3 regions of the Paenibacillus vortex V453 genome follow, and region 1 is predicted to be linked to each of the others. Evidence: riboswitches for the same ligand, from Rfam matches in the RefSeq annotation. Region 1 holds a riboswitch; each other region holds the start of a gene.
The links. Region 1 has a riboswitch for ZMP and ZTP ahead of purT (phosphoribosylglycinamide formyltransferase 2). Riboswitches for the same ligand answer to the same signal wherever they lie in the genome.
Positions count from the first base shown of each region.

Region 2: it holds a riboswitch for ZMP and ZTP, as region 1 does, so the genes downstream of both, rpiB (ribose 5-phosphate isomerase B) here and purT (phosphoribosylglycinamide formyltransferase 2) in region 1, are expected to answer to the same signal.
Region 3: it holds a riboswitch for ZMP and ZTP, as region 1 does, so the genes downstream of both, PVOR_RS18640 (bifunctional 5,10-methylenetetrahydrofolate dehydrogenase/5,10-methenyltetrahydrofolate cyclohydrolase) here and purT (phosphoribosylglycinamide formyltransferase 2) in region 1, are expected to answer to the same signal.

Region 1 covers NZ_ADHJ01000025.1:380,747-388,348, reverse strand. The annotation lists gene PVOR_RS16670 (PAS domain-containing sensor histidine kinase) at 1-531, opposite strand, end outside; gene dapA (4-hydroxy-tetrahydrodipicolinate synthase) at 699-1,592, opposite strand; gene PVOR_RS32830 (LysR family transcriptional regulator) at 1,704-2,048, shown strand; gene PVOR_RS16660 (LysR family transcriptional regulator substrate-binding protein) at 1,978-2,580, shown strand; ZMP/ZTP riboswitch at 2,647-2,727, shown strand; gene purT (phosphoribosylglycinamide formyltransferase 2) at 2,814-3,974, shown strand; gene PVOR_RS16650 (MATE family efflux transporter) at 4,328-5,644, shown strand; gene PVOR_RS16645 (response regulator) at 5,856-7,490, shown strand; partial or broken gene PVOR_RS33035 (cache domain-containing sensor histidine kinase) at 7,540-7,602, shown strand, end outside.
Region 2 covers NZ_ADHJ01000056.1:12,581-20,182, forward strand. The annotation lists gene wecB (non-hydrolyzing UDP-N-acetylglucosamine 2-epimerase) at 1-1, opposite strand, end outside; gene upp (uracil phosphoribosyltransferase) at 76-705, opposite strand; gene glyA (serine hydroxymethyltransferase) at 1,040-2,290, opposite strand; gene PVOR_RS28800 (TIGR01440 family protein) at 2,382-2,966, opposite strand; gene rpiB (ribose 5-phosphate isomerase B) at 3,056-3,520, opposite strand; ZMP/ZTP riboswitch at 3,635-3,716, opposite strand; partial or broken gene PVOR_RS28810 (low molecular weight protein arginine phosphatase) at 3,812-4,400, opposite strand; gene PVOR_RS28815 (manganese efflux pump MntP) at 4,455-5,018, opposite strand; gene PVOR_RS28820 (L-threonylcarbamoyladenylate synthase) at 5,188-6,345, opposite strand; gene spoIIR (stage II sporulation protein R) at 6,544-7,239, opposite strand; gene PVOR_RS28830 (FtsW/RodA/SpoVE family cell cycle protein) at 7,518-7,602, opposite strand, start outside.
Region 3 covers NZ_ADHJ01000037.1:186,511-194,112, reverse strand. The annotation lists gene hxlB (6-phospho-3-hexuloisomerase) at 1-268, shown strand, start outside; gene PVOR_RS18670 (winged helix-turn-helix transcriptional regulator) at 349-756, shown strand; gene PVOR_RS18665 (GTP-binding protein) at 1,055-2,266, shown strand; gene PVOR_RS18660 (YolD-like family protein) at 2,512-2,763, shown strand; gene PVOR_RS18655 (CobW family GTP-binding protein) at 2,946-3,998, opposite strand; gene PVOR_RS18650 (TIGR03943 family putative permease subunit) at 4,006-4,971, opposite strand; gene PVOR_RS18645 (permease) at 5,000-6,016, opposite strand; ZMP/ZTP riboswitch at 6,172-6,251, shown strand; gene PVOR_RS18640 (bifunctional 5,10-methylenetetrahydrofolate dehydrogenase/5,10-methenyltetrahydrofolate cyclohydrolase) at 6,322-7,164, shown strand; gene PVOR_RS18635 (Cof-type HAD-IIB family hydrolase) at 7,370-7,602, shown strand, end outside.

The DNA.
Region 1 (7,602 bases):
ATGCGTGGCTTTTACCATTCTGAGCGCTGCGGGATTAACGTACTGGACAATACCCTTCTTGGTGATGAGTACTGAGAGGGGGAGAATCTCCAGCAGCTGCAGGAATGTATGTTCTTTCTCGAAGAGTTTCTGTTCCTTCTGTTCGAGCCGCTCCATAAGCTGACGGTGCAGGGTTCGATCCTCAAGCTGTACCCAGTACGACTTGGGATTCTTCTCCGTATCCAGCTCAATCCCGGTATGTATGTTGAGGTAGAGCATGTGCTTCTCTGGATGATGATAGGTATGTTCAAAAGGGTTTATGGATTGCTGATGATCTTGAGACGCCTTTACGTTCTGAACGATACAATTCAATAGCATGCGTATGCTTTCCGCTTGCTGCGCCCCGGCAGTTAACGCTTGCTGCGTGTAACCCAATAGATCACTTAGTGCCGTATTGGCCTTAAGTAGAGTTCCATCAAGTGAAACAATTGCCATTCCAATTACAGCTTGTTCAAAAGCAAAATCAGGATTTTGGTTGGGATAGGGCAGCACTGCAAGTCTCCTCTCAAATATCTGCAAGGATCGAAGTTACCCATATTATATGTTGGTCCCTATCTTTCATCAATCCTATTCTATTGATCTTTCGCTTTGGCTGTCCGCCATACAGAAAAGGCAAGGCAACAAATCCTCCTTGCCTTTTTCTTAGAGCAACTTACTGCTCAACGCGTGTGAAAGAACAGATTTCGCAGGACCTTTTCAAAGGATAGCTTTAGCTCCTCCGAAATGGGTGCCATCGGCAGACGAAGAGTGTCATTAGAGATGAGCCCTTGCTTGGCGAGCAGCCATTTGAGTGGAGCGGGATTAGATTCTGCGAACAGCTTCTGAATACACGGAATCAGCACTTCAAATTCCAGTTCAGACCGAAAATAGTCCCCTTGGGCAGCTAATTGATACATGCGAATGTAGGCCTCGGTATTCACGTTGGCAGACGCCAGAATCCCGCCGGAAGCGCCATGATACAGCATTTCCTGGAAGTGAATATCATCCCCGCAAAGAACAGGCTTCGAACGATTCTGTGATAATTCCTTCATTAACTCCGTACTTGAGGTGCTATCCTTCATGCCAATCACACCAGGCAGATCCATGATTCTTCTTATGGCATCGACCGGCAGCCGGATACCTGTACGCGAAGGAACTTCATATAAGATAACCGGTATACCGACCTCGGACACTTGACGGAAGTGTTCCATGATCCCTTCTATTGAAGGACGGCTGTAGTAAGGTGTGACTACCAATACGGCATTGGCACCGATAAGCGCTGCCTGTTCCGTCCGTTTCACGCTGGAGACCGTATCGTTCGTTCCTGTACCGATGACCAGCGGCAATTGCCGCTTGCCCAGAATTCTCCGGGTTTCACCTGTAAGCCGAACAACCTCCTCCCACGTAACCGTTGGCGCCTCGCCGGTGGTACCGTTGATGACCAAACCCTGAATGTCATGGGTTAACAAGTTCTCTACATAACGTTGATACGAAATAAGGTCCAGCTCATAATCCTGTGAAAAGGGTGTAATGACAGGCACATAAATTCCATGCAGCTGCTGCTCATTCAACATGGCCCTTCCTCCATTTCATTGGTTGTGGTTATACTGTATCATGGCAATCAGAATCAGTGTTATCTATAATAATAGATAATTATTATCAATATTATTGATAAGGAGAGCGAGATGGAACTCATCTACCTGCAAACATTCAAGGAAGTGGCGGATCGTCAAAGTTTCACGAAAGCTGCGGAGGAGTTAGGATATGCTCAATCCAGCGTAACCACTCAGATTCAGAAGCTGGAGAAGGAATATGGCGTCAAGCTGTTTGAGCGATACGGCAAAGGTCTGCGGTTGACGAAGTCCGGAGAGGAGCTTCTGAAGTATGCAGTTCAGATGCTGGACCTGTTCCAGCAGTCGAAGGAAAAGCTGACCAAACAAGGCGGGGGCACCGTTATCGATAGGGACCATCGACTCGTTAGCCGCTTATTTTCTTCCGCCGGTCGTACATCGGCTGAGACATCAATATGAGGATCTTTCCATTCGTTTGCAGCCAGATCGTGAAGACCGCATTGTGAGTAAAGTGAGGGAAGGCGAGTACGATATGGGTCTCATGCTGGAACATAACCCGTCTGATTCATCCTTAACATGGATTCGAATCAGGGAGGAACCTCTATTACTGGTCGCTCACCCGAATCATCCTCTTCATGTTCATCCCGTCATTAAGCTTGAACATCTGGCTGATGTAGAATGGATTATGACCGAGGATAGCTGCAATTATCGTATCATGCTGGAAAAGGTCCTTCGTGCCCGCGGCGTTCCCTTACGTATAGGATTGGAATTAGGCAATCCCGAAGCGATTAAGCGCTATGTCATGTCCGGTTCGGGGATTTCGTTGTTGCCCCGCATGGTAGCCGAAGCGGAAATCAAGCGGGGAGAGCTGGCTGTTCTTCCCTTTATCCATCCGGATATCCGACTGGATATACAGATGGTGATACATCCTAAGAAATGGATCTCGCATGCGCAGAGAGATTTCATCGATATGATGATATCCAAACCCTAGAAAAAGCTCTGTTCGATGATATTGCATTTAAGGGAAAGATTAAGTATGATTTAGCTAACAATGTATAGGTTTATGTGTGACTGGCGTAGCATGGGGGACCATGAGGGAGCACATGGATGACAACGGCCGTACGCCTGGGCAGAGGTAAGGGAAGCTTATTTCCCTTACCTCTTTTATTATTCTAATGACTTCTATCATCTCTGAAACTATGAAAAAAAGGGGATATCACAACGATGTTGAAAACGAAGAAAATACTGCTGCTAGGATCAGGAGAACTGGGAAAAGAGGTTGTCATCGAGGCACAGAGACTGGGCGTTGAAACCATCGCCGTTGATCGTTATGCCGATGCTCCCGCCATGCATGTCGCCCATCGCAGTTATGTCATTGATATGCTGGATGGGGATAAGCTGCGCGAGATCATAGAGCAGGAGAAGCCGGATTTGATCGTTCCCGAGATTGAAGCACTGGCAACGTCGGAGCTTGTGAAGCTGGAGGAAGAGGGATACCGCGTTATTCCTACCGCGAGAGCCGCGAAACTGACGATGGATCGGGAAGGCATCCGCCGACTGGCGTCGGAGAAGCTGGGGCTGCCGACTGCGGGTTATCGGTTTGCCGATACGTATGAGGAGTTTGTTCAGGCTGTGCGGGAGATGGGATTTCCGTGTGTCATTAAACCGCTTATGAGCTCTTCCGGAAAAGGCCAGAGTGTCTGCCGCTCAGTAGATGAGATCGCGTCCTGCTGGAATATTGCCATGGAAGGCGGCCGGGTGCAGAACGGGAGAGTGATCATTGAGGAATTTATTACGTTTCAATCCGAGATTACACTTCTGACGGTTCGCTCTGTGAGTGGGACAAACTACTGCGCGCCAATCGGGCATATCCAGGAGAGTGGAGACTACATCGAATCCTGGCAGCCGCATAACATGTCGGAAGAGCAGATTGAGGAAGCCAAAGGTATAGCAAAGGCGATTACCGACGAGCTTGGCGGGTTCGGATTGTTTGGGGTAGAGCTGTTCTTGACCGAGAATAAAGTGTACTTCAGTGAAGTATCTCCAAGGCCGCATGATACCGGCTTGGTTACGCTTGTCACACAAAACCTGTCCGAATTTGCGCTTCATGTACGTGCCATTCTCGGGTATCCGATACCCGAGATCGAATGGATCACGCCTGGAGCCAGCCGGCCGTTGAAAGCACCGAAAGAGCTGGAACATTATACGGTTACCGGTGCTGAGCGGGCACTTGCCGTTCCGAACACTCAGCTGCGCATTTTTGGCAAGCCTGTAACCAAGGTCGGAAGACGCGTCGCGGTTGCGCTGTCCACGGCCAGCCATGTAGAAGAGGCACGTTCACGTGCAAAAAAAGCATGGGAGATGCTTGCTGTAGAAGAAGTTTAAACGCTTAAAGTGTAACCCTTCTTGCTTGTCCCTCTTGATCATGCTCTAAGGTCAACCGGCACTTCCCGGTTGGCCTATTTCTATAGGAAGCAGCCGCGAGCATCCGTTTCGCTATTGCCGTGCCGTGGTGCCGAGACGAGTATATGTAATTTAAAAATTAATAATAAATATGCAGAAATTTACGATCGTTCATGATAAGATACACAGGAATACGATGGTCCACATCCCGATAATCCCATCATTTGGGGCCTTATCACGGGATTCATTTCAACATATAAATAGAACGCTCTACAGGCATAGGAGAAATAACATGAGAGATATGTACACAGGGAAGTCCGATCAAGCTGATCGTGATGTTTACGATACCGCTCTTAATCGGTAATGTTTTTCAGCAATTTTACAATATGGCAGATACACTCATCGTGGGACGGACGATTGGGGTGGACGCACTTGCAGCCGTAGGTTCGACAGGCAGCATTTTGTTCTTTGTCATCGGTTTTGCTCAAGGCTTGACCGCAGGATTGTCCATCATAACGGCTCAGCGCTTCGGTGCAAAAGATATCGCAGGTATCCGTAAAAGTGTCGGCACGAGCATCTGGATCAGCCTTGTCTTCACCATTTTTCTAACCGTTGTCAGTGTGATGTTTACGAGACCGGTGCTTGAGATGATGAATACGCCGGCTGAAATATTGGATGATGCCTACTCCTATTTGATTGTTATCAACTGGGGTGTTGGCGCAGCCGTTCTGTTCAACTTGTTGGCCAATCTGCTCAGAGCGCTAGGGGACAGCCGAACGCCGCTGCTCTTCTTAGTGGTTGCAAGCATTCTGAATATTGTACTGGATCTGCTGTTTATTCTTGTATTCAAGATGGGCGTAGCAGGAGCAGGACTTGCGACGGTTGTATCACAGCTGTTCTCCTGCTTGCTGTGTCTGATCTATATTCACAAAAAAGTACCGCTGCTGCAGTTCAAGAACGCGGATTGGTCCATAGACTGGACATTTATCCGCCAGCATATGTGGATCGGCTTTCCCATGGGCTTCCAAGCCTCCATCATTGCGATCGGAGCCATCATTCTTCAAATTACGCTGAATGGACTCGGTGCAACCGCCGTAGCAGCATACACCGCAGCTCAGAAAATTGATATGCTCGCGACCCAGCCTATGAGCTCCTTTGGCATTACGATGGCAACGTTTGCGGCTCAGAATTATGGGGCAAACCGAATAGATCGAATCAGGCTGGGGGTTAAACAGTGCATTTGGCTCTCGGGATCGTTCAGCATCGCCGTGGGATTGCTGGTCATATTCGCGGGTCCTGCCGCGGTCAGTCTGTTTGTCGGTCAGGGTCAGGAGGAATTGCTATCGCTCAGCAGGCTGTACTTCTTATCGAACGGAAGCACCTATTTACTCCTGTCGCTGTTGTTTATATACCGCTTCACCCTCCAAGGCTTGGGACAGAGCTTTATTCCAACGGTGGCAGGCATTATGGAGCTGATCATGCGCGTTCTGGCTGCCATCTTCCTGACCGCACAGATCGGTTTCCTCGGTGCAAGCCTGGCTAATCCGCTGGCATGGTTAGGTGCAGTCATCCCGCTCGGCATCGCCTATTATATGAGTATCAAGAGGTTGAGCAAGCCCGCTGCATCTACATCGATACCGGTTCATGCTTAAAGAACAAGATTCAATGGATATCGGAGAACGAATGATGACTCTAGGAACAGGAATCCACCTGTTTGATCAGAGGCACATTCGTTCTTTTTTTGTAACTTTGTAACGGCTTGAAAAAAACGTAAAAGTCAGACATTCCAAATTGCAGGACGGCGATGTAAGATCTTTTTAGATCCATTAAGACTATTAACGGACGAAAACAGGAGGGGTCGCATTGTATAAAGTGCTGTTAGTGGATGATGAAGCCGATGTGCGGGAAGGGCTCGTTCAGGAAATACACTGGGGAGCATGCGGATTCACCATCGAGGGTACGGCGGAGAACGGAAGAGAGGCTATGGAACTTGCAGAGCGACTCGAGCCGGATGTTGTCATTACTGATATCAGTATGCCATTTCAGGACGGACTTCAGTTAGCCGCATGGCTTCGGGAGCATCAGCCGCTATGCAAAATTGTCATACTGACAGGCTACGATGAATTTGATTATGCCCGCCAAGCGATTACGCTCCGTGTGGATGAATATTTGCTTAAACCATTCTCTGCGGACAGCTTCATGGAGCTATTGCATAAGATCAAAGACAAAATCGATAGGGAGGTTGCCGAACGCGAGGATGTAAGACAGCTGAAGGAGCATTACCGCACAAGTCTGCCCTTGCTTCGGGAATCGTTCCTAGCATCGCTGCTCACCCGTAAATTACCCCGTACGATTATCGAGGAGAAGACTCGAAACTATGGGCTTCCATCGAATGGAGCCTGCTATTTGGCGTCGGTATTGGCCTTGTATCCGGCGGCTGAGGATAAGGAGAAGATTTCTTCAAGCTCGCTGCGCCATTCAGGCGATCTGGATTTAATGCTGCACGCCATGTTGAACATAGCCAAAGAACTCATGGATCCTCTTTCTTATGGAAGCGCATTCATCTATCAGGATAGCATTGTGTTATTGACTGCGAATGACGGGCGTGAGGATGAGGCATGGTTTAACGATCTGCAGGTCACTCTGGACCGTCTATTAAAAAGCGTCCTTCACTACTTGAAGCTGTCGGTTACGATAGGCGTTGGCTCCAAGGTTCGGCATCTGTCCGATCTCAAGCATTCCTATCAAGATGCTCTACTGGCACTGGATTACAGACTGATTCTCGGTGCCGAGAAAGTCATCTTCATTGATGATGTGGAGAGCCCGAGGCAGGAGGGAGTTCGTCTGGATGAGCTGAAGGAGCAAGCTCTGATTCGTAATCTGAAGCTGGGTACTGCGGAAGAGTTGAGTGAAGCGATTTCGCACATATTTGATGAGCTGATTGGTGCCTCCTGCACCATTCATGAGGTTCAGGTCTACCTGCTGGAAGTGGTCACTTCCATATTGCGAACAGCCAAGGAATCGGGAATTGAAATGGAGGAGTTGTTCGGGGCAGGGTTTCAGCTGCACGCTGAAATTTTTAAATTTTCCGGACTGGAGGAAGCCAAAGCGTGGCTTCTTGACATCAGTTTGACCATCCGCAAGCATATTTCCAGCTCCAGACAGCACTCCTATAAAGACATCGTGGAGAAGGCGCTTCAATATACCCGGGAGCATTACGTGGATCCCGAGCTTTCTCTGCAGAAGCTGTGCATGCAGCTGCACATCAGTACAGGCTATTTTAGCGGCGTGTTCAAAAAAGAGATCAAAATGACGTATGTTCAGTATTTAATGCAGCTGCGCATGGAAACGGCGAAAGAGCTTCTGCGTTCTTCGGATCTGAAGGCTTTTGAGATTGCAGAGCGCGTTGGTTATGCCGATCCGAATTATTTCAGCTTCTGCTTCAAGAAGCAGGTTGGTATATCACCCAAGGAATACCGTGCGCAAGCGAGGGGGTAGGACACAGGTGAAAATCACGTATTCCAAGCGATATTCGGCAAAGCCGGCCATGCAGCGCTGGGTTAGGCGATTTCGCACATACAGCATACAATCCATCATCATGTGGTCGTTC
Region 2 (7,602 bases), on a different contig from region 1:
TGATTGAAAATACCCCTCTTTTTCATGCTTGTTATTCTCATTATTCAAGTTGCACAAATGGCTCAGGCTTGTCTCCTATTTCGTTCCGTACAAGCGATCCCCTGCATCGCCAAGGCCCGGTACGATATAACCATGGTCATTCAGCCCCTCGTCAAGAGCAGCGACGTAGATGTCCACGTCCGGATGAGCATCATGGACGGCCTTCACGCCTTCCGGTGCAGCCACAAGATTCATCATCTTGATCTGCGTGCAGCCGCGCTTCTTCAGCACGTCGATCGCAGCGATCGCAGAGCCGCCAGTCGCCAGCATCGGATCAATCACGATTAATTCGCGCTCCGTAACGTCTGTTGGAAGTTTCGTGTAATATTCGACAGGCTGGAGCGTTTCCGGGTCACGGAACAATCCGACATGGCCTACCTTTGCTGCGGGGAGCAGTTTTACAACCCCGTCCAGCATACCCAGGCCAGCGCGCAGAATCGGCACCAGACCGAGCATTCTGCCGGAAATGACTTTCCCCTGCGTTTCCGCTACCGGCGTCTGCACGGATATCGACTCAAGAGGAACCTCCCGTGTAATCTCATAAGCCATCAAAGTCGCGACTTCGTCTACCAATTCGCGAAAATCTTTGGTGTTAGTCCGCATATCGCGGATAAATGTAAGTTTGTGTTGAATCAACGGGTGATCACAAATCACCAATTTTCCCATGTCAGGTCCCTCCGGTTTGAATGCAAATGTTATTTCAATATGGGCATAAATCGTTGTGAGCTCCATAAATCCTGTCTATTATATCATTCCCTCTAGTCAATTGACACCTGCACCGGTCATGTTTATTTCCCGCTTGTTTCGACCTTGTGACGGGACCGCCACCGGCTAGACCTAGGTTTTCCATTTTCGCCTATATTGATGCTATCCGCAGTCGCTGACTGGAAAAATATGAGCAAAGCAATCTGGCCAGAATGTTTATAGCTCTGGAAAAGGACCCCACCTGCATCAGGCGGGGTCCTCTTATCATAAGCCTCTGGAACGGACTAAACTGTGATTAATATTTCATTTCGGCATAGAGAGGGTATTGATCTGTAAGCTCAGCCACCATACGGCCTGCTTGTTCAAGGGTCGCCTCGTCTTTAGGCTGCTTCAATGTCATGGCAATAACCTTCGCGATGGTAACCATCGCCTTCTCATCCATGCCGCGGGAAGTTACCGCAGGCGTACCGATGCGAATACCGCTCGTTACAAACGGACTCGTCGGATCGAACGGGATGGCGTTCTTGTTCACGGTGATACCGATGGAATCCAGCACCTTCTCCGCGTCCTTGCCTGTGATATCCAGATTGCGGGTATCAATCAGCATCAGATGGTTATCGGTTCCGCCGGAAACGATGTTCAGCCCTTCCTCGATCAGGGTATCGGCCAGAACTTTTGCGTTCTTCACCACATGCTCCGCATAGGTCTTGAAGGACGGATCCAATGCTTCACCAAGGGCCACAGCCTTGGAAGCAATGACATGCATCAGCGGTCCGCCCTGGGAACCCGGGAATACCGCTTTATCGATCGCTTGTGCCCAAGCTTTTTTGCACAGAATCATACCGCCGCGAGGCCCGCGAAGCGTCTTATGCGTTGTGGTGGTAACAAAATGAGCATGTGGAACCGGACTCGGATGAAGACCCGCCGCAACAAGACCTGCAATATGAGCCATATCGACCATGAATAACGCACCAACGTCGTTTGCGATGGCCGCAAGTTTTTCAAAATCAATGATACGTGGGTAGGCACTTGCTCCAGCCACGATCATGCGAGGACGATGCTTGAAGGCCGCTTTGCGAACTTCATCGTAATCGATCAGGAACGTATCTTCTTGCACGCCGTAAGCAACGAAGTTGTACAGAAGGCCCGAAGCGTTAACAGGACTTCCGTGAGTCAAATGGCCGCCATGAGCGAGGTTCATGCCAAGAACGGTATCTCCAGGCTTAAGCGCAGCCAAATACACCGCCATGTTCGCTTGTGCACCGGAATGCGGCTGCACGTTCACATGCTCGGCACCGAACAATTCCTTGGCACGGTCACGGGCGATATCCTCCACGATATCCACACGCTCACAACCACCGTAGTAGCGTTTGCCAGGGTAGCCTTCCGCATATTTATTCGTCAGCACGGTCCCCATTGCTTCCATAACCGCTTCGCTGACAATATTCTCCGAGGCGATCAGCTCAATATTGCTGCGTTGACGCTTCAGTTCCAAATCCATTGCTTCCAGTACAGCCGGGTCATTCTTCCGCAAATGTTCCATCATGTTCATATCCTCCCATAATCCATCGTTATTTTGGTTGCCAAATTAAAACCACAGATATAACAAATAACAAAAAAGCGAGCTCTCATTCGAATCAATCGCACTGCGCCCCATCATCCTTCTGCTCGAACCGGTACACCGCACGCTCCCCGCCAATCAGCTTCGGCCGGGTATAGGCAGCCGTAACGCGAGCTTCACCAACATAGCGCACGCTTGGCCGGAAAGGTACCGCCACTCGCCGCAAATGCATGCCGATCAGCGTCTCGCCAATATCGACTCCTGCATGAGCTTCAATGGATTCCGCAAGGCAAGGCTCCTTCATGCTGCGGTAGGCCGCCGAAGCCATAGATCCGCCTGCTCCCGGTATGGGAACAGCCGCCACTTCCGTCAAGCGCAGCCGCTCAAGCAGATCGCGCTCCATGACAAGTGCACGGTTCAAATGCTCACAGCATTGATAGGCCACAGCAAAACCGAACTCCGCTTGAACTTCGGCGATGCCTTGGAGAAGCTGCTGCGCAGTCTCAAGCGCGCCGCCTGTACCGATCCGGCGGCCGACCACTTCGCTGGTGCTGGCCCCGATGACCAGAACTTTACCCGGGCCCAAAACAGCCGCTTCGGCCAGTTCGCGGACAATGCCCGCTGTCTGTTCATTCAAGGAAATCTTAGAAATGTCCGTCATGTCACAGTCCTCCCGATGTTTTTTTCACAGAAGCACTTCATTCCCTCATCACGATAAGCCGCGATGAATAACATACTGATCGACACGAACTATCGCAATCCGTTCTTCAGGTAACGCTCCTCGATGGCTTTGATCTTGTTCACGCGGCCGACATGGCGTTCGCCTTGGCTGAAATCCGTTGTCAGCCATGCGCTTACGATCTCTGCTGCAAGTCCGGGACCGACTACGCGTTCACCCAGTGCAATCACATTGCTGTCATTATGTTCGCGCGTCGCTTTTGCCGAGAACACATCATGGGTCAGCGCGCAGCGGATACCGGGCACCTTGTTGGCCGCGATACTCATGCCAATCCCTGTACCGCAGATCAGAATGCCGCGATCCGCTTCACCCGAGACCACCTTCTCGCACACCGGAAGCGCATAATCGGGATAATCCACAGAATCGGAGCAGCCGCAGCCAAGATCCTCCACCTCATGTCCCAGACCCCGAATGACCTCCACGATCTCCTCTTTCAGACGAATGCCGGCATGATCCGTACCCAATGCGATTTTCATCTATGAAAAACCCCCTCGTATGTTCGCTTTTGCGTTTTAGCTTGTTCCATTATAACTCAAATTCCGCGCAAAAGACGAAAAAAGAGCAGTCGGCGCACGTGTTGTGCTCCAAATGCTCTTTGCCCAGGCGACCGGCCGTATATTCCGATGCTCCATCGTGGTTTCATCCACTTCGTCGCCAGTTACACCGGATCCTTTGTTTTTCACCTTCATCTTAAATCAATACGGGGTGAAAGGCAAGCGGCTTTTTAGCCCAATTATACGCTCGCTTCTAAACACAAAGGGGTCGCCCTATTTATGCCGCTCGGACTCCAGCTTGTCCAGCAATCGGAATAACGCCGTCCGAATCTCGGCCGCTGTCGCTTCGTATTCTTCCCGCGAACCGCCGAACGGATCGGAAATATCAAAGCTCGGAATGCGCTGACGCAGCTCAATCAGGTCGTTCGCGATCGCTGTCACTTACATCCCTTCCGAGAGATCGGGCCAGCTCCAGTGTTGCATACAGGCTATCCTGCTCCTGCAGATCTTCGAGCACCCTGCGGTCATCCTCAACGAATTCCTTCAGCGTGTGCATCTTGTCTGCCGCATGCGGAAACTGACGAATGGCATACTGCTTATGCGACTGGGTCAACGTAAGAATCAGATCTGCCCACTCTACCAGTTGCGCCGTCAGAGGTTTGGACACCAAGCGGTCCTGGATATCCTGATCCCGAAGTATCGATTCCGCGTGATGGGACACCGGCATTCCATCCACGGCCGATACACCTGCCGAACGAATCTCCAGCGGAGTTCCCCGCTGCTTGGACAGCTTGCGCAGCATCCCTTCAGCCATTGGACTGCGGCAAGTATTTCCCGTGCAAACAAACAGTATATTTTTCACAGTCCCGTTCCTCCTGTTAGTAGGTTCTTTGGGGATATTGTATCAAATATTGCGTTAAATGATAAACATGATGCCGAAGATGACCAAAATGAGTCCTCCGAGCATCTCGCCATACTCCCCCAGCCTATCGCTTACCTGGCGACCCAGCAGCAAGCCGAGAATCGACATCAAGCCGCCCACGATACCGAAAGAGACCACAATCAACCAAACATCATCCACGAACATGCCAAGCGAAACCCCCACCGAGAACGAATCGATGCTGACGCTGAGGGAAAACAGCAGCATGGCCAAAAAGGCGGTTGGATGAATTCGCTGGCCTTCTCCGCCACGCAAGGCATTATAAATCATATGTCCACCCAGCAGGAGCAGCAGCCCACCGGCTGCAAGCCCTGTAACGTGGCCCAATAATATTCCCACATAATGGCCGGCAAATAAACCCAGCAGGGGCATTAGCATATGAAACAGCGCAATCATGAAACTAATGCCCAGCATATAGCCAAGGCGCATGCCGCTTCTCATCCCGACTCCGATTCCAAGCGAAAATGCGTCTAGCCCGAGTGCAACCGCCATCAGCAGAATCGCCGCAAGCTGTCCCGATTGGACAGACGCCTCCAACATGCTCATTCCCCCAAGTCCCATGGTCTTGTACACCATATGCGGACAAGGGTTAAATGATTCCAAAACCGTTTATTCGACTGGGGAATCCCGGCAAAGCCTCCCCTTTCTCTTGCAGATTACGAGAAAGGATTGAGAGAATCACTCACAAACTGGTGCCAGGACTTGGAGTTCAATCTACATTGATGATGTGGTGTCCCGCGGCCTTCAGCAGCCGGTTCATGACGGCTGCGCCAACGCCCCGATCCGGGCACGCTTCGGCCAGGATGAAGGTCGCGCCTTCGTCATCGAAGTGACGAAGGCCGGCGTACAGCCGGCGGGCCGCTTCCTCCGGCGCGGCCAGGCTGCCGAGCGAGACGGCAACGTCCGCGCGGTAGTGGCCGATGTGCTCGTCGAACGACAGCACACCGGTCACTTCCCCGCGCCGGGCGGCCGCCTCAAGCTCGGCCGCAATGCGTGCCGACACGGCGTCGGCACGTGGGCCCTGCACCACGCACATCGCACCCTTCGGTGCGTAGTGCGTGTACTTCATGCCCGGCGAGCGCGGCGCCGGGCCTTCCGCCTCCCCGGCGGCGCGCTGCAGCGCCGGGTCGAGGCGCACGCTTGCCGCTACGGCGGCAAGCTGCTCGGCCGTGACGCCGCCGGGGCGGAGCACCGTCACGGCGCCATCCTCGCCGACCTGCACAACGGTCGACTCGACGCCCACCCCGGCAGGGCCGCCGTCGAGCACGCCGTCAATGTAACCGGCGAGATCTGCCAGCACATGGCTGGCCAGCGTCGGGCTCGGCCGGCCCGAGCGGTTGGCGCTCGGTGCAGCAAGCGGACGCCCTGCAGCGCTGATCAGGGCAAGCGCAACGCTGTGATCAGGCATCCGCACAGCAACGGTATCCAGACCAGCGGTTACACGCGGTGACACAGCGTCCCGCTTCACGGGTAGTACCAGCGACAAAGGTCCGGGCCAAAAGGAGTCCATCAGCGCCCTTTCCGTTTCGTTCACATGCTGGACCAAACCCTCAAGCTGCGCAAGCTCCGAAATATGGACAATCAACGGATTGTCCGCCGGACGCCCCTTCGCGGCAAAGATGCGCTCCACCGCTTCGGTATTGCCCGCATCGGCACCGAGGCCATACACCGTTTCGGTCGGAAACGCCACCGTGCCGCCCTGGGCCAACACCAACCCGGCTTCCTGAAGCTCCGGCTCCGCCGCCATTTTCAAGCTCTCCTGGAAGAGCGAGGTTGGTACATGCCAAACCTTGGTTGTTGTCTCTGAATTATGGATGCCGCCATTCCGCTGTCCTTGTTGCAATACGTCATTTCCGTTCTGTTCCATACCTACCCCAAGCTTTCTGTATATAAAATATATAAACATCAAATTCCGTTTTGCGCTTACTTCAAAAATAAAAAGTGCTTTGGTTCTTCAGTCCCGTGCCAGTTCCAATCGAAACCAGTCGCGCCAAAGAGAAAGCACTCTTCTATACTAAAGTTTATCATACACCGTCAGGATTGAACATCAATCCGCTCCTAATCCTTAAAACAGGCTCGCCACCCAATTCCAAATCCCCAGAAACATATCCCACAGAAAGAACCGAACTTCAGGTTTACTATCGCCTGCATTCTTCGGAGTTTCCTCCTGAGGCGTTTGGCCAGCGTCGGCAGAAGCCGTTTGGACACCCGTGTCAACGGATTGTGCCGCAGCATCCCCGCTGCCGCCATCAATGAAGCAGAGCGGCGGGAACAAAACACACCACCAGTTTTGGCCTTGGCCTTCGCCTAAAGTGATCCGCAGCGCATCATAGTCGCCGGCCGGATAGACCGTTCCCCCGTACAGCTTGGTTGGGAACGGCACTACGCCAAGCTCCACTTGATAACTGTAGGTAATGCCTCTTTTTCTCAATTCTTCCCCTACCAGCTGACGGATTTCCGGAAGATGCTGACGGGTTACTTCTTTGGCATCTTCAAGGCTCTGCGGATTCTCCAGCTGAAGAACCCAGAGCTGCATTTGCTCAACGACCGCGTCACGAATCTCTCGTTTCACGAGCTGATCGGACGGGTTATCTGAATTCGCGAGAATGCGAAGTCGAATCGATTCCTGGGGGATTGGACCGCCAACAACGGATGCATCAATCTGCTGTCCTTCCCACGTCATGATAACCATAAACATACAGGATAAGAGCACAACCATTTTCTTCACAATAATACGGAGGGTCTCACTATAATTCTTCATCTATGCCAGCCGCCTCTCTCAAACGAATAATCTATGATGCTATCAGTATGTCCGGCTGAGAGAGTTATAAACGTGGACTCTAGCAATTTGTTGGAAAAATCATAGATTCGCACAAATCAGGTTGCAAAAAAATAAAGATGCCCTCCCCAGGAACAGGGAACAGCATCTTTCGTTTTAGAGGGATATGGGTGTTCAGTGGGATTTCAAGTTAATGGACATGGCCTATCTCAGATTAACTTGCGATACGCCATGATCATGTGACTCCTCATCCAAACAGACTATGCCTGCTTAGGCGAAGCCGGACGGTAAGCGTGGGGATCGGGCATATCTTCCTCCACTTCCTGCCCATGCAGTTTCACACTC
Region 3 (7,602 bases), on a different contig from region 1:
GGCCCAGAAGGCCAAAAGCATCGGTTCTGCCTTAGCGGTTGTAACCATTAAGCCCGAATCCCGATTGGGTAAACTATCAGATACGGTTGTTGTGCTTCCAGGCGCAACCAAAGACCAGAATCAGGATAATCTCGTAACCGTTCAACCGATGGCTTCCTTATTTGAGCAGACCTTGCTGATCGTGCTGGATGCCGTCATACTCAGATTGATGGAACAGAAGAAACTGCAGTCGGACAATATGTTTGGGCTGCACGCCAATCTGGAATAGAAGCTTGATTATGTGAGGTTTTCCATTTTGATGATATGGCCGCGCCCGTTGTATACTATAGGGAGGAAGGGGTGTTAATTATGGCTAGTGAAGTCAAGCAGCGGATTAATCTCAAAGAAATAAACTGCCATAAGGAGTTAACCCTTGCGGTCATCGGCGGCAAATGGAAACTGATCATTCTATGGCATCTTGGCTTGGAAGGCGTCAAACGCTTCGGTGAGCTGAACAGGATGATTCCTCATATCACGCAAAAAATGCTGACCAATCAGCTTCGTGAGCTGGAAGAGGATCAGCTGGTGCATCGAGTGGTTTACCCCGAGGTTCCACCCAGAGTCGAATACTCACTCACGCCTTATGGGGAGAGCTTAATGCCGATCCTGAAACTGATGTACGATTGGGGAAAAGATTACGGCGAGCAGGTTATCTGGAAAGACGGGGATTTGCCTGCTGAGCAAGGTTCAGGACAAGCTACAGTTGAAAAGCTGTAAGCTGTAATACCTCAAAATCGCATATGAATGGCTTCAACATAAATGATAGCAGCAGAGGATTAACTCTAACGATAAGCAGATAAAAGAGCATGTTAAATCATAGAGGGCAGCTCATCATCATGACTCACGCCCTCGCTGTAATATGGTATAAACCTCCGGTACATAAGGCGCCGGAGGTTTTTTACTGCTTGAGGCGTGTTTTTTTGTACAGAAGGATTGACATTTGAACGGAGGAGATATAATATCAAAACGTATTAATCGTAATGATTACGATTAATGAATGGAGGGAGTTCAATAAATGAATAATACAAGAATACCGGTTACTGTACTTAGCGGCTATCTCGGATCAGGGAAAACAACGGTTCTTAATCATGTATTGCATAACCGTGAGGGATTGAAGGTAGCTGTCATCGTTAATGACATGAGTGAAGTGAATATTGATGCAGATCTGGTTCGAGGAGAGGGAAGCTTGTCGCGCACAGATGAGAAGCTGGTCGAAATGTCCAACGGCTGTATCTGCTGCACGCTTCGGGAAGATCTGGTGCAGGAAGTACAGAAGCTGGCGGAAGAGAAGCGCTTTGATTACATTCTGATTGAATCAACGGGAATAAGCGAGCCCGTGCCTGTCGCGCAGACCTTTGTCTATCCGGATGAGGTCTCGGGTGTGCAGTTGTCTGACCTCGCCAGGCTGGATTGCATGGTAACGGTAGTGGACGCCAACCGATTCTGGAAAGACTTCTCTTCCGGCCAAAGCCTACTCGATCGGAAGGAAGCGCTGGGCGAAGAGGATACGCGGGAAGTAGTCGATCTGTTGATTGATCAGATTGAGATGTGTGATGTGCTGCTGTTGAATAAATGTGATCTGGTAAGCGAAGAGGAATTGACCAAGGTCGAGGGCATACTGCGCAAGCTTCAGCCAAGTGCCAGCATCATTCGTACAGTGAACGGACAGGTTTCCCCTGCGAAAATCCTGAACACCGGGCTTTTTGATTTTGAAAAAGCGAGTCAATCGCCCGGATGGATTCAGGAGCTTCAGAAGGAAGAGCATGTGCCGGAAACGGATGAATACGGCATCAGCTCATTTGTTTACCGGAGAAGAAGACCGTTCCATCCCGAGCGGCTGGCCGAATTCATGGGGGATTGGCCCGAAGAGGTCGTACGCGCCAAAGGAATCGCATGGCTGGCTGTGCGTGAGGATGTGGCTGCAAGCTTAAGTCAGGCGGGTCCCTCCATTCAGTTCGGACCGGCAGGATACTGGATTGCTGCATTAACCGAGCAGGAGCAGCAGGAGCTGATTCAGAGCGAACCGGATATCCGGAGAAAATGGGATGGCGTCTGGGGAGATCGGATGACCGAGCTCGTGATGATTGGCATTCAGATGGAGCGGGAGCAAATCGAGCAGGACCTGGATGGATGTCTGTTAACGGACGAGGAAATGCAGCTTGAATGGTCAACATTTAACAATCCGCTGCCATGGATGGTATTAGAAGAGAATGAGTCCCTTATGTAGGACTATATTTTTTGACTGAAATTAATCGTAATGATTACGCATAAAAACAAGCCTTGATTTGATTATCAAGGCTTGTTTTTTTGTTCTGCCTATCATCCGTTGAGATAAGTGATGGACTGAGCATTCTGGATCGTTTTTGATGTATAATAGGAAGAAGATTCCCAATTCATCGTTTTGATGAAAGAAATCGTTCATTCGAAATTTAATGCTGCAGCATGAACAACATAAATCAGGAGGGCAAGGATATGGCCAAGGCAAAAGTACCAAAGAGACCTACTAGAGATGAGTTTGTACTTGAAGAGCTCGGCAATCAACTTACAGAAGCTTACCAAGAGGAATCTGTGATTGTATTAACGGTATGGGGATGGGAAGAGACGGTTCGCGGACAAATCGATCAAATGGACTCCCGAACAGGGAAGGTACATATGAAACATAATGGTGAGGTTACTAAAGTTTCATTTATGGACATCATGGAAGTGAATTATCCCCGGGAATAAATTATGATTCTATCGGAATTACGCATGTGTTTAAACTACCAGTTACCGCAAGGGGTGTCTCATAAGATCTTAGATCTTGTGAGATGCCCCTGTTCCTGCTGGAAGATGCTCCATGTATGAAACGTTCCTCCCATCGCGGTTGCACTCACATCTCTTGGGATTATTTCCACATGATTTTCACTTTATTGCACCACGCCGCTCAGTAAGTCCTCCCATTCCTGTACGATGCGCGTTTTATCCAGACGATGGCCGATGAGTGTGAGATATCCGCGCTGCAGCCGCAGGGTGCTTGGTTGGCATTCCAGCTGTGAACCCGCCCACTGAACAAGTGTGGGGCCAGTCGAGAGCTGAATATAGCCTTTGGCTCGTATCAGGCTGGACCTGCGCGCGGTCAAAAAGGCTTCGATCACACTTATGCGAAGCGGGATAGGGGTTGGCGCGGATAACGTTAAGGTATCCAGACCCGAGAAGGAGGGATTTGTCTGCTCTGACTCCACTCCATGTTGATGGCGGTGATTCGCGAATATTGGGGCTCCCTGGGGATGAGGCTCATGTTTGAGGGCCTCTTCACTCCATGGTGTGTCTTGAATTTGATCTGTGAGAACATCCGCTGGCAGTGAGAATTCACGAAACACTTCCAGCTCATCTATACGGCTGTAATCGGTCACGGACAGGCTTGCGGCCGTGTTTATTTTTCGTATGGAAGTGATGACCTTGTTGAGATGTTTCTCTTCGCATTCCCCCGCTTTGTTAAGGATGATAATATCCGCGAAGCTGATTTGTCCCCGTAGGGTACGGACCAGTTCGCGGCTGGATGCGAAGAAGCTGTTGTATTCCAGAAATTTACTGCCGTCGGCCAAAGCGATTTTGCGCTGGATCGATATACGATCCACAAGGGACGGATCCTGCAGATCCTCAAGAATCTGCTCAGGGTTCGCGACTCCGGTGGTCTCAATAAATATGAGATCAGGCTTCTGATCTAACAGGGTGTTCAGAGCTTGCCCAAGCTCGCTTCGTTTGGTGCAGCAGATGCAGCCGTCAAGCAGCTTCTCGATCGGAAGATCCGGCATTTCGCCGGATACGATAGCCCCATCCACGTCCTGATCGCCCATCTCGTTCATCAATACGGCTGTCTTCCACTGCTGCTTGGCGGCATAATCCAGCAGTCTGAGCAGCAGCGTTGTTTTGCCGCTTCCCAAAAAACCGCTAATCATAATTACAGGCACTTTGCTCATCGGTTCCTTACCTCCCGGTATCTTTAATATTGGAATACAGTTCATCAAACTCCGCCACGGAGTCCGCATTTGTAAAAATGTACGGGGATGCCGGCTGCTCAATCCGTTGAATTTTTTCGGCTTGCACTTGAAGAGTTTTCTCACCATTTAGGGTACTCACCTGGATCGTGCCATCGATCTGAACCCATGTGTCATTGTCAAAAGACGAAGCATTCGCGCCGCGGACAATAATGCCAAACGGGATGGCGTCAGCGGTGCAGCACATGACAAGGAATCGGCTGACGGCAAACGTGTCTTCTAACATATGTTTATCCCGATGGACGAAACCTTGGACTGTAATGGATTTTCCTTGAAACTGCTGTTTATACATATCGATGGCACCGACGGTCTCCGAGAAAATGTCAGGTTCAACCGAAATGACGGAAAGCGTATATAAACGCTTGGCGAGCTCTGCGAATTCCACGCTGTAGATGTCCTTGGCAATAAACAGCTCCTGCTGCGAGGCGTCTTGGGTCGCCGATTGATCAGCAGATAGAGAGTGGTTATTTGTCTCAGAGGCTGCAGAGGCGTTCTGGTCCTCGGCCTTACGGCGGACATCCGGGTTCGGATAGGTGTAGATCATGCCTTTTTTGGAAGCCATGTCGCTTCCAAGAGCTTGATTCGGCAGAAGCTGGCCGAACAGCAGCGGTACTGCGAACAACCCGTAGACGGTCATGTTTTTGACAAAGCCGTTAGGCAGGGGATGCTCGCAATCACACACCTCTCCGGTATCACCCCCAAGAGCGTGCCACAGCATACCGAATGCAATGAATAGAAGCGGGACCGGACAGAGCAGCAGCAGGGTCTGCATGTGTGGAGCCAGGTAATAATGAAGAGAATCTGTAGCATTCAGATGCATGATATAGAAGGCAAGAGCTGCAATGAGCAGCGACCGAAGCACATAATGGCCCCGTATAGCCAAGCTGGAAATCATCGTTTACATCAGCCTCCTCCCCAATAAGCTAACCTCGAAACAGAGCATCAACGGCTATAGAGCCGATAAAGACCAGAGTGATAACCAGCAGGCTTAGACCGATTACGAATTTGGTCTTGAACGTAGCGGACAGCATAAGCAAGCTTTTGAAATCCAGCATCGGGCCGAGAACAAGAAAGGAAACCAGTGGACCGACCGAAAAGCTGTGCGTGAACGCAGACGCGACAAAGGCATCCGAAGTCGAGCAGAGCGACAATATAAACGCAAACCCCATCATGAACAGATATGAGGCGGCAGGACCGTTTCCTAATGCCAACAATTCATCCCTTGGAATGAAGGATTGGATACAGGCGGTCAAGAACGCGCCAAGAACCAGATACTTGGTCATTTCAATTAATTCGTCTCCGGCGTGAACAAACATGCTCCTCCATGTTTTAGGGTGCTCATGCATTTTCCGTCCCCCATTGACGGAGCCCTGTTCGGTAAACTCCTGAAAGGATCGCTTGAGCGGATTATGTTTGGAGAATACATATACGATTAAACCTATCGTCACGGCAACGGCCAATGCTAGTCCCATCCGGCCGCTCACCACTTCGGGATGCGAGCGGAAGGCCATGATGGTTGCGGCGAACACGACCGGATTCAGTATGGGGCCGCTGAGGATAAAGGTGACAGCGATGTAGGCAGGCATCCCTTTTAACATCAACCTTCGGACGACCGGTATCATCCCGCATTCACATATGGGAAGCACGATGCCCAGCATGGAAGCAAACAAGACGCCGATGAGCGGATTTTTGGGTATAAGACGGCGCACCCATTGCTCTTTTACAAACATTTGCAGAAGGGACGAGAGCAGCACGCCTAGCAAAACAAAAGGTAGCGCCTCAAGGAAGATGCCAGTAAAAATGGTTTTGACCTGCTGCATGTCAAGGATTTCGACGAGCCTGGAACCAGAACCATTTTGCAGCCATATCGTTAAGACCGGAATCACGAAGACAAGCGGCAGGATGAAGGGCAGCATTTTGAATACAACGGGATGTTTCATCAAGTCCTCCTGAAGCGAAATGTTCTTAGCACATTCTATGCTTGGACAATCGGCAACATACGTGTTTTTAATAATTTAATCAAAAAGATTACGATTTGGAACAGGCGCATCATCCTGGTAGCGTGAAGTCCAAAGTCATGGTATATTAAAAAAAGTTATCTATGTGTTACTGGCGTAACTTGGGTCACCAAGAGGGAGCACATAGGATCATATGCCGTACGCCTGGGCAAGAGGTAAGGAGACAGAGATGTCGCCTTGCCTCTTTATGTTTATTACAATAACAATGGCGAAGGAGCGGATGTGCAATGAGTAAGGAACCTGTGATTTTGGATGGAAAGCTGGTATCCGACGATATCAAGGCCAAGCTGGCCGTGAAGGTGCAGGAGCTTAAGGAGAAAGGGGTAACCCCATGTCTGGCAACGATATTGGTAGGAGAAGATCCGGCTTCGGCAACCTATGTGCGAATGAAGGGAAATGCCTGTGAGCGGCTTGGAATTATATCCAAAAAAGTGGTGCTAGACGAGTCGACAACAACGGAGGAACTGATGGCTGCCATTCAAGAGCTGAATGAGGATCCCAATGTTCACGGCATTCTGCTGCAGCATCCGGTACCCCATCATATCGATGAACGAGCGGCTTTTGATACCATCCGTATTGAAAAAGATGTGGACGGGGTCACCACGCTTGGGTTCTCGCAAAATGCGTTTGGTTTTGCCGAATATCCTTCCTGTACGCCTGCGGCGATACTTGCGATTATGGATTATTACAACCTGCCGATTGAAGGGAAACATGCCGTCATTGTTGGACGCAGTCCGATTCTCGGCAAGCCGGTATCGATGATGCTGCTGAATCGCAATGCTACGGTTACGATCTGTCATTCGAGAACGAAGGATCTCGCCAATATTGTCTCGCAGGCGGATATTGTTGTTGCTGCCGTAGGCAAACCCAATTTTATTCAAGGGAACTGGATCAAGCCGGGGGCCGTTGTATTGGATGCAGGCTATAACAAAGGGAATATCGGTGACTGCGATTATGAAGCTTGCGCGGAGGCTGCTTCCGCGATTACGCCGGTACCTGCCGGCGTGGGTCCTGTTACGATTGCTACGCTGCTGAAGCATACCGTAGAATCGGCTGAGCGAACCGTATAATCCACCATGAATAAAAGGTAGTCCATATACCGTGAAAACCGCGCCCGGGCGCGGTTTTTGTATGCTTAGGCGTCTTGCCGTTTCAGCCCTGTTTGAAAATAATGCTTGCTCTGAAATGCTTTTCATCATTTACAATGTAGTTACAAGCTTGAGTATACGGAAGAGAGGCGAGCATTATTGATGAAGAGAATGATTTTTTTTTGATATTGATGGAACCCTGCTGGATCATGAGAAGAAGGTACCTGCAACGACACGGGAGTCCATTCGCCAACTACAGGAAGCCGGACACATCGTTGCCATTGCAACAGGGCGTGCTCCGTATCATTTTGAAGAACTGCGTGAGGAACTGGGTATCGATTCGTATGTCTGTTTGAATGGCCAGTATGTGGTGCATGAAGGCAAACCGATCTACGGCAATCCATTAGCGCAGGATTCCTT